Regions from separate parts of the Fusobacterium sp. genome, predicted to be linked through region 2. Evidence: riboswitches for the same ligand, from Rfam matches in the RefSeq annotation. Region 2 holds a riboswitch; each other region holds the start of a gene.
The links. Region 2 has a riboswitch for thiamine pyrophosphate ahead of E6771_RS12440 (thiamine ABC transporter substrate-binding protein). Riboswitches for the same ligand answer to the same signal wherever they lie in the genome.
Positions count from the first base shown of each region.

Region 1: linked by a shared signal. The riboswitch ahead of E6771_RS05245 (YkoF family thiamine/hydroxymethylpyrimidine-binding protein) and the one ahead of E6771_RS12440 (thiamine ABC transporter substrate-binding protein) in region 2 are both predicted to bind thiamine pyrophosphate.
Region 3: linked by a shared signal. The riboswitch ahead of thiC (phosphomethylpyrimidine synthase ThiC) and the one ahead of E6771_RS12440 (thiamine ABC transporter substrate-binding protein) in region 2 are both predicted to bind thiamine pyrophosphate.

Region 1 is NZ_JAWDXO010000008.1:54,955-58,237, reverse strand. It holds gene E6771_RS05255 (VOC family protein) at 1-387, shown strand, start outside; gene E6771_RS05250 (CGGC domain-containing protein) at 594-1,028, opposite strand; TPP riboswitch at 1,175-1,275, shown strand; gene E6771_RS05245 (YkoF family thiamine/hydroxymethylpyrimidine-binding protein) at 1,325-1,933, shown strand; gene E6771_RS05240 (ECF transporter S component) at 1,950-2,543, shown strand; gene E6771_RS05235 (ABC transporter ATP-binding protein) at 2,547-3,283, shown strand, end outside.
Region 2 is NZ_JAWDXO010000033.1:16,036-19,318, forward strand. It holds gene E6771_RS12425 (PepSY domain-containing protein) at 1-198, shown strand, start outside; gene E6771_RS12430 (DUF2284 domain-containing protein) at 491-1,078, opposite strand; gene E6771_RS12435 (hypothetical protein) at 1,092-1,595, opposite strand; TPP riboswitch at 1,723-1,823, shown strand; gene E6771_RS12440 (thiamine ABC transporter substrate-binding protein) at 1,880-2,854, shown strand; gene pyrB (aspartate carbamoyltransferase) at 3,110-3,283, shown strand, end outside.
Region 3 is NZ_JAWDXO010000009.1:18,712-21,994, reverse strand. It holds gene thiS (sulfur carrier protein ThiS) at 193-405, opposite strand; gene thiC (phosphomethylpyrimidine synthase ThiC) at 423-1,700, opposite strand; TPP riboswitch at 1,818-1,916, opposite strand; gene E6771_RS05515 (sodium:alanine symporter family protein) at 2,022-3,283, opposite strand, start outside.

The DNA of each region.
Region 1 (3,283 bases), on a different contig from region 2:
GTGGACTGTATAGACCCTTATAAATTAGCAAAATTTTATGCTGATTTGCTAAAATGGGAAATACCTTTTTATGATGAAGATTATGCCTGTATATGTCCTCCAAAAACATATCAAGGAGCGTATCCTGGGATAACATTTCAACATAATCCTGGATATGTACCTCCTGTGTGGCCAGAAAAACCTGAGGCTCAACAGCAAATGGCACATTTAGATTTTGCTGTTAATAATTTAGAGGAAGCAGTTCAATATGCAGTTCAGTGTGGAGCAACAATTGCATCTGAACAATTCTCTGATGACTGGAGAGTTATGTTTGATCCTGATGGGCATCCTTTCTGTTTATGCCAAATGAAACCAATTTTTGAAAGCCCTCATTTTGCATTACGATAGAATTAATAAATCTGTAAATACAGGTTTGATAACTTTGGTTTTGTTATTTTGATATTGTTTGATTTAAAAGAATGAATATAAATCAACATGAAATTTAGAGGAATTTTTAAACAGTTTTTTAGTGTTTTAATAATGAAAATATAGTTATAAAATCCCAGTAATTAAAACAGATGAAACTGTCTAACTACTGGGACTTTATTTTTTATTTATTTATTTAAGGCAGCATAATCTTTGTATACTCCCTCTTCTCTCCTTCTTGTAGCTGTTTTTGAAAGATAGCTTCCTTCAACAATATTAATATATCCCATTTTATTTACTATTTTCTTCATAGCATTGATAAATGGGCATCTATCAGAATGATGATTATCAAAAGTTACACATGAAGCAAAATGTACAGCAACTTCATTTTTAGTGATAAGTTTTTCTTGAGCAATCAGTTTATTTACATTTCCTAAGAGACTGTTGATACCTTTTCCATGACATCCCCCACATTGAAAAGTGAGAAATCTAAGTTCTTCACTTTTGGGGTAATCTTTAAAAAGGCCAGTTCTGGTAAAAAATGAATTCATGCAGTGAAAACCACTGCATCTTCTTTTAGCTATTTCGCATTGAATAGTGATGATAAGTTTAATATTTTCCATTTTCCCCTCCTATGTTACCTGTATAAAGATATCATAGCATAAAAGAGAGATTGGGGATATGATTTATATAAATAAAATTTTCATTTTAAAGTCATATTTTTTAAGAAATACTAGACATTCATAAAGAATAGTGATATTATAATTTTGTTGAATTACTGGGGTGCTTAAAAAGCTGAGATAGGAAAATCCTGAACCCACATAACTTGATTCGGATAATACCGGCGAAAGGAGTAATGTGTATATTTTTTATTAAATAACCAAACCTCCTTTTGCAGATATAAAAGGAGGTTTTTTTAATGGGATTGAAAGATTGTTTATGGTGTATAGGTGGAGCAAGTAAAGGAGTGTCTGGATGTAGATTTTCTCTTTATCCAATGACAGATAAGTTTGTAGATATAATTCTTGGAGGACTTGAAAAAACAGATATTTCAAAAGTTTGGAAACAAACAGATAAATTAAGTACATGTGTCAGAGGAAAAAGTACTCATGTATTTGATGTTGTAAAAGGTTTATTTGTTAATGCTCATAAAGAAGATGTGCATATGGCTCTTGAGGCTACTTTTTCCAAAGGATGTCCTGGTGACACAGATGCAGATTCATTTATGGAAGTAGATGATGAAAAGGTAAATGAAAAAAATATCAAAGATAAAAAATTTAATGTAGTGAGCAAGATTTCTTTTTATCCTATGGGGGAAGAAGACTACATGGAACATATAGCCAAAGCAGTAATGACAGCAAAAGATAGAGGAGTTTTTACTAAAAGCTCTCATTATGTGTCTGTTTTAGAGGGAGATGTACATAGTGTATTTGATGTATTGGAAGAAATATTTCAATATGGAGAGGCAAATCTGTCACATTATATTTTACAGGTTACTATTTCAGTGAATAGCCCAACAAAAGATTAGGATATCAGGAGGAAAAATGTTTAATTGGAAATTAAAAGATGTAATAATGGTATCAATTTTTTCTGTAATATTTTCATTTATATATTTGGGAGCTGTATATTTTGCTAATTTTCTTGCAACAATACTTGCATCTTTTGGATTAGCTCCTTTTGCATATGAGATCCTTTTTGGAGTATGGTTCATGGCATCTACTTTTGTACCATATATCGTGCAGAGATCAGGGGTAGCAGTAGTTTCAGAAGTGCTTTCTGCCCTTATAGAGGTTATCATGGGAAATATGTTTGGACCAATAGTAATTCTTTCTGGAATAATTCAGGGAATGGGACCAGAACTTGTATTTGCAAAGAATAAATATAAGAATTTTACTATGATGAATATGTGTCTTGCAGCAGCAGCAGCTTGTGTAGCAAGTTTTATATGGGGATTCATAAGAGGAGGGTTTGTAAAATATTCTCCAATAATGTTAGTATGCATGTTTATAGTAAGACTTATCAGCTCAGTGGTATTTTCAGGTATAATCTGTAAAATAACTGCTGATAAGCTGGCAGGAACAGGAGCATTGAGTGGTTATGTTCTTGGACAGAATAATGATCCTGAAATGGAAGATTAATCTATGGAAGAAGTTTTAAGATGTCAGGATATTGTTTTTAAGTATAGAGAAACATCAAAAGAAAATGTAATAGATAGCTTCACATACTCTTTTGATAGAGGGGAAATATATTTAATAACAGGCTTTTCAGGCTGTGGAAAAAGTACTCTTGCCAATGTTATTGCAGGACTTTATCCAAGCAGTAAAGGAATACTTTCTAAGGGAGAAGTAAAACTTTTTGGAAAAGAGATATCTGAATATCCTCTTGAGAAAAGAGCTGAATATATTATGATGATGTTCCAAAATGCTGATACTCAGTTTTGTATGGATATAGTAAAAGATGAAATAATATTCTGTCTGGAGAATATTTCTTTTTCTGTAGAAAAGATGAATGAAATTGTAGAAGGAGTATTAAAAGAAACTGGAATAGAATATCTAAAATACAGAAAAATATCTTCACTTTCAGGAGGAGAAAAACAAAAACTTTCTCTGGCATGTATATTAGCAGTAAAACCAAAAATTATAGTACTTGATGAACCTTTTGCCAATGTGGATTATGAAAGCAGTCAGGAAATTGTAAATATACTGAAAAATATAAATAAAGAAAAAGAAGGGACTATAATAGCTGTAGATCACAGAATATCTCTTTGGAAAGATATAGATTACACTCTTCTCCATTTAGGAAAAGGGTGTAGTTTTGTTGATAAAAATATTGATAAATATCTTGTTGATATAATAGATGAAGAAGAATATAAAAAGAA
Region 2 (3,283 bases):
GTAGCACTTTCAGCAGTTGGAATCAAAGAAAGTGATGTAAAATACTTTAAAATTAAACTGGATCAAGAAGATGACTGCAGACCTGCTTTATATGTTTATGAAGTAGAATTTGTACATGATGGACTGGAATATGAACTTGATATTGATGCAGCAAATAAAAGAATTCTTAAATCTGATGTAGATTCATGGTTTGATTAAAATCAACCTAAAGTTATAAAATTAATCTAAAATTTAATAAAAAAGCTGTCTATCTCTAGTGAACTTATGTTTTCTGCAGTTGATGGCTTTTTTCTTTAACTTCTTCTTCTTTAAATACAAATCAATATATTAATTATGATTATTAAATAATTTTGAAACTTCTTAGTTATCTTAATTTTTCTGATATTTATTTCATATTTATAAATCAATATTTTCTCAATAAAAAAGTTCATGAATTTAGAATCTTTTTTCTAGATATTTCATGAACTTAAAATCTTTTAACATTTTGTAATTATATATTAAATTCTTTTTCAAATCCTTCTATTTCTTCTTTAGTCATAAGCCCTGTAACTAAAGAAAAATATTCAGGAAGAGAAGTTTCTGTTGCCCATTTTAATTCATAATTCAATAATTTACTTGATATACCTCCTATATCAAATCCCATTGATTCCAGAGAATATCTCATCATATCTGGGTGCTGACACTGAATATTATTTTTTCTGGAACAATCATCACATATTTTGCATCCTCCAGCAGAAAGACTCTTGCTTCCTTCATATCTTTTCTCCACTCTTAAAAGCTCCATCATTATCTTATCTTTCATATATTTAAGAGTTTCTGTAGTATAATCATTTATTTTTTCTTTTGTATTTACCTTTTTCAAAGTTTCCTCATCAAAAATAATTTTGACTCCTACAAGATATATATACTTATAATCTTTCAGATAATCTTCCACAACAAAACTATAAGGTGGACATGACCAAGTATTTCCATAATTTCTGCACTCTTTACAAAATTTTTCAAATTTCTCTCTGTCGCAATAATCTTTTTTTAATTCATCCATAGGCATCTTTTTCAGTTTTACCTCTGTTCTATACATTATTTCCTCCAGATTAGAATATTCTATATCCAAAAACTAAAGATAACTGTTTTAATCTATCTGATCCTCTTCTATCTCCATCTATTTTTGTCTCTGAATAAAGCAGCTCTGCTTGGAATGGCATAAAATCTACTCCAAATCCTCCAGCTATATAACCTTTTCCATCAGGACTTGAATTTCTTACACTTTCATTTGTCATAATAACTCTACCTGCTTTTAAAACAATATATGGTTCGAAAAATACTGGAAGAAGATTCCATCTTGCCACAAGATATACTGGAACTGTTCCTATATCAGTTCCCCCTGTTTTTCCATTATATGCTATTCCTGCTCCTAAATCTGCAAGAAGAAAATCCTGAGTTGCTTCAAAGCTAAAAGTTGGTGCATAATTTTCAAAAGATCCACTTTCATGATTATAAGAATTAGTTTCAGTTATTGCTCCTACTCTTAAATATCCATCTACAGCAAAAGCTGACATTGACACAGCAAAAAATATCATCAATAGTATTTTTTTCATAAAATCCTCCTTAAATTCTTTTACTTTTTATTTTTTATATGATATATTAAATTATACATCAAAGGTAAAAAAATATAAAGTAGTTATTTGGCAAACTTTATATTCAAATGTATCTTTACATAATAAAATATTATCATACGGGAGCTGAAAAAGCTGAGAGGAAATTTTATTTCGACCGTTAAACCTGATTTGGATAATGCCAGTGTAGGAAATGTTTTTAAGTTGTCTTATTATCCTTTTCAGACAGCTTTTTTTATTGCTCTCAAAATTTTTAGGAGGATATTATGAAAAAATTTATTTTATCTTTATTTTTATTGTTATCTGTTTCTTCATTTTCAGAAGAAATAGTCATTTATGGACCTAGCTCTGCAAAATGGATAGGAAAAACTTTTGCTCCAATATTTAAAGAAAAAACTGGAGTGGATATTAAGTTTATATCTATTGATGGTCTTGTATCAAGACTGAAACTTGAAGAAAAAAATCCTAAAGCAGATATTGTTATTGGACTGACTTCTTTAAGCACTGAAATAGCCAAAAAGGAAAACCTTATTATTCCTTATATTCCTAAAAATATTTCCAATATAAAGAACAGTAATTTTATAATGGATAAAGAAGGATATACAACTCCTTTTGATTATGGACTTCTTGCTGTCAATTATGATACAAAAAAAATCCCTGTTCCTCCAAAAAATCTGTCAGAACTTGGTAAATTAGAGAAACAGCTTTTAGTTGAAAATCCAGCTACCTCTTCTACTGGTGAAGAAGCTCTTTTATGGAGCATAGCCTTATATGGAGAAAACTGGAAAGATTTCTGGAATGTTTTAAAACCTGCTGTATATACTGCTGAACCTGGTTGGAGCGAAGCATTTGCTAAATTTACTGCTGGAGAAGCTCCTATGATGATTGGATATGCTACAAGCAATCTTTTCTTTTCACAAGATGAAGAACAAAGCAGATTCAGTAGTTTCCTTTTAGATGATGGAACTTTTATGTATTTAGAAGGTGCATCTTTAGTAAAGAAAAAAGAAACAAAAGAAGGGGCTAAAAAATTCATGGAATATATCCTCAGTGAAGATTTTCAAAATCTGGTTCCTAAAAAAAATTATATGTTTCCAATTATTGACATTTCCCTTACTGAAGAATTCAAATTTGTTCCTGTTGCTGAAAAAACTGTAAAACTCAGTGATGAACAGGTAAAAGACCTCGTTAATAACCTTGATAAATATAAATCAGAGTTAATAGAAATTTTAAAAAAATAATCTGAATTCCCTCTTGAATTTTTCTAAAAAGTGTGATATTATAATCAAGATATAGAAAAATATAAGGAGGACATAGATACATGAAGATATTTAATGATAAATTGAATATACCAATTTCTATCTTAGGAATCATTTATTTTATTTTTCTATTTTTAAATATTTTAAAAAACATTTTTATTATAGGGAATGGAAGCCACATCATTTTGTGATTTTCATTCCTTTTTTTATATTATTGATATTTCATGGGAGGGTAATATGAAAGATTTTATATCAATAAAAGATTTGACAAAAGAAGAAGTTTTAGAAGTTTTAAATTTAGCTCTTGAGTTATCTGAAAATCCAGAACCTGAGCTGATATCTGGAAAAATAGTAGGAAGCCTTTTCTTTGAACCATCTACTAGAACAAGATTATCTTTCACTTCTGCTGCA
Region 3 (3,283 bases), on a different contig from region 2:
AGAACTACTATATTACAATCTAGTCATTTATTCTTTTATCTTTTATAAATAAAATTAAAACAAATCTTTCTATTAAAAAGTTCTAAAATTATACTTCTGATTATAATTCACACAAGTTTTTTAAAATATAAATCTCTTATTCATATTCAATATTAAAATTCTCTAAAAATATTATTGCAGCTATTTTAATAATTACCCTCCAGATACAAAAGAAAGTACTTCTATTTCTGCATTTTCAAATATCTCACTTTCTTCCCATCTATCTTTTTTCACTATTTCATCATTTACAAGAACAACTGCTCCACTGAGCTCTATTGACCATTCTTCCTCTAGCTTTTTAAGAAGTTTCTGAACTGTAAAGTTTTTTTCTATTGAATAACTTTTTCCATTTAAAATTATATCCATATTCTTCCTTTCTATTCCTAATCCAGAATCTCATTACATCTTTTCATTGGACATAAATCTCCACACATAGTGCATACCTCTTCTTCTATTGGAGCAGAGGATGCTCTGTATGCTTCTGCTTTTTCAGGGTCTATACACTCGCTGAACATTCCTTTCCAGTTAAGTTCTCCTCTGAATTTACTCATTCTATGATCCCATTCAATAGCACCTTTTAATCCTTTTGCTATATCGGCAGCATGACCTGCAATTCTTGATGCCATTATTCCCTCTTTCATATCTTCAAGAGTAGGCAGTCTTAAATGTTCTGCTGGTGTTACATAACAAAGAAAGTCTGCTCCTGAAGATGCTGCAATAGCTCCACCAATGGCAGCTGTAATATGATCATATCCAGGAGCAATATCTGTAACTAAAGGTCCTAATACATAAAAAGGTGCATTGTGGCATAGCTTTTTCTCAATCTGCATATTTGTTACTATCTCGTGCATAGGTACATGCCCTGGTCCTTCTATCATTACCTGCACATCTTTTGCCCAAGCTCTTTTTGTAAGTTCCCCAAGTATAAGCAATTCCTGTATCTGAGGTGCATCTGTGGAATCATGAATACTTCCAGGTCTGAGTCCATCTCCCAGACTAAGTGTAACATCATATTTTCTGCAGATATCAAGAAGTCTGTCATAATGCTCAAAGAAAGGATTTTCTTTATCATTCAGCATCATCCATTGAAAAAGTATAGAACCTCCCCTGCTTACAATTTTAGTCAATCTTTTATTATTTTTTAATCTATCTACACAGGTTCTGTTTAATCCAGCATGAATAGTAAGAAAATCTATTCCATCTTCACAATGTTCTTCTACCACTCTAAATAATTCTTCAATAGACATATCCTTTATATTTTTTCCTAATTTTGCAACTGCATCATACATTGGAACTGTTCCAAGCATAACTGATGATTTATCTACAAGCTCTCTTCTGAATTTTTTAGTATCTCCAAAAGTACTTAAGTCCATTATTGCATCAGCACCATATTCAATAGCTTTCTGTACCTTTACCATTTCTCCGCAATAATCACAGCAGTCTTCTGATACTCCAAGATTTACATTAACTTTAGTTTTTATTCCTTCTCCTACTGCTCTTGGATAAAGATTTTTATGGTTAATATTGGCTGGTATTACAACTCTACCTTGAGCCATCTTCTCCATAAGTTCCTCTTTTGTCAGATTTTCATCTCTTGCTACTATCTCCATCTCTTTTGTGAAAATACCTTTTTTTGCTGCTTCCATTTGTGTAGAATACATACTTTTCCTCCTGTTATTTTTATTCCTGAGCTATAGAGCAGAAAATAAAAAATGCCCTATACCGAAGGGTACAGAGCAATTATTTTTCTCTTTCTGCCAGATAAATTACAATAAGGCTGAAAAATAAACTTGCTTCCCTCCGCTGGTACTATCCAGATCAGGTTCCAAGGGTCAGGTTTTATCCTTCTCAGCTTTTCAGCTCCCCTAGCAGTTTAATTATTATATTCTTTTTTACGATTATATTCCCTAAAGACAGTTTTGTCAAATCTTTTATTTTTTTCCTACACACTATTGAAAATTCTTTAAGTAAAATGTTCTTTTCTATTTAAAGTTTCCTTCTTTTCTATTATATTCTTCCAGTCCTTTTTTAACTACACCAGATAATCCAATAAGTGCGATTATATTAGGCAGTACCATAAGTCCGTTGAACATATCAGCAAGTTCCCATACTAGTTCCACTTTTAAAAGACAGCCTAGAAATATGAAAACTAAAACCACATATGAATATATGTCCACACTTTTCTTACTGGAAAAAAGATATCTGATATTTGCTTCACCGAAGAAATACCAGCCTATAATAGTAGAAAAAGCAAAGAAAAGAAGAGCAACAGCTACAAATATCGTTCCTAATTGTCCCATTCCTTGTTTAAATGCAAACTGTGTCAATGATATACCTGTCATTTTTCCATCTATTGGCACATTTGACAATATTATAAGAGCAGTTATAGTAAGTATTATAAATGTATCAAAAAATACTCCAAACATTGCAACTATACCTTGATCTACAGGATTCCTGACCTTGGCTATAGCATGGGCATGAGGTGTACTTCCCATTCCTGCTTCATTGGAAAACAATCCTCTTGCAACTCCATATCTTACAGCCTGTTTCACCCCCACTCCTAATAGTCCTCCAGTGGCAGCTCTAGGATTGAATGCTCCTACAAATATCATTTCTATACCGTGGATAGTTCCACTCAAGTTAGAAAGAAGTATATACAGTCCTCCTATTATATATAATACAGCCATAAAAGGAACTACTTTTTCTGTAAAAGAAGCTATTTGCTTAACTCCCCCTTTGAATATAAGTCCTGCTATAACAACTGTTACAGCTCCCATTATTATAGGATTTATTCCAAATGCCTCATTAAATGCTTCTCCTATGGAATTTGCCTGTACCATATTTCCTACAAACCCAAGAGCGATTATTATAGTAATGGAAAAGAATACTGCTAAACCTTTACATTTTAATCCTTTACTGATGTAAAATGCTGGTCCTCCTCTTACCTCTCCATTTATATCCTCTTTGTATATCTGAGCAAGAACAGCTTCAGCAAATATAGTTGCCATTCCAAAAAAAGCTGTAACCCACATCCAGAATATTGCTCCAGGTCCTCCTGCTGCTATAGCAGTAGCTGCCCCAGCCAGATTTCCAGTTCCTACCTGTGCTGCCACAGCAGTAGCCAGTGACTGAAATGAATTCATTCCTTGAGAATCAGCCTTACCCTTTCTTGAGCCTCTATGAAATACCCTTCTAACACTATCCATAAACCTAGTGACCTGAACTCCCTTCAGCATCACTGTAA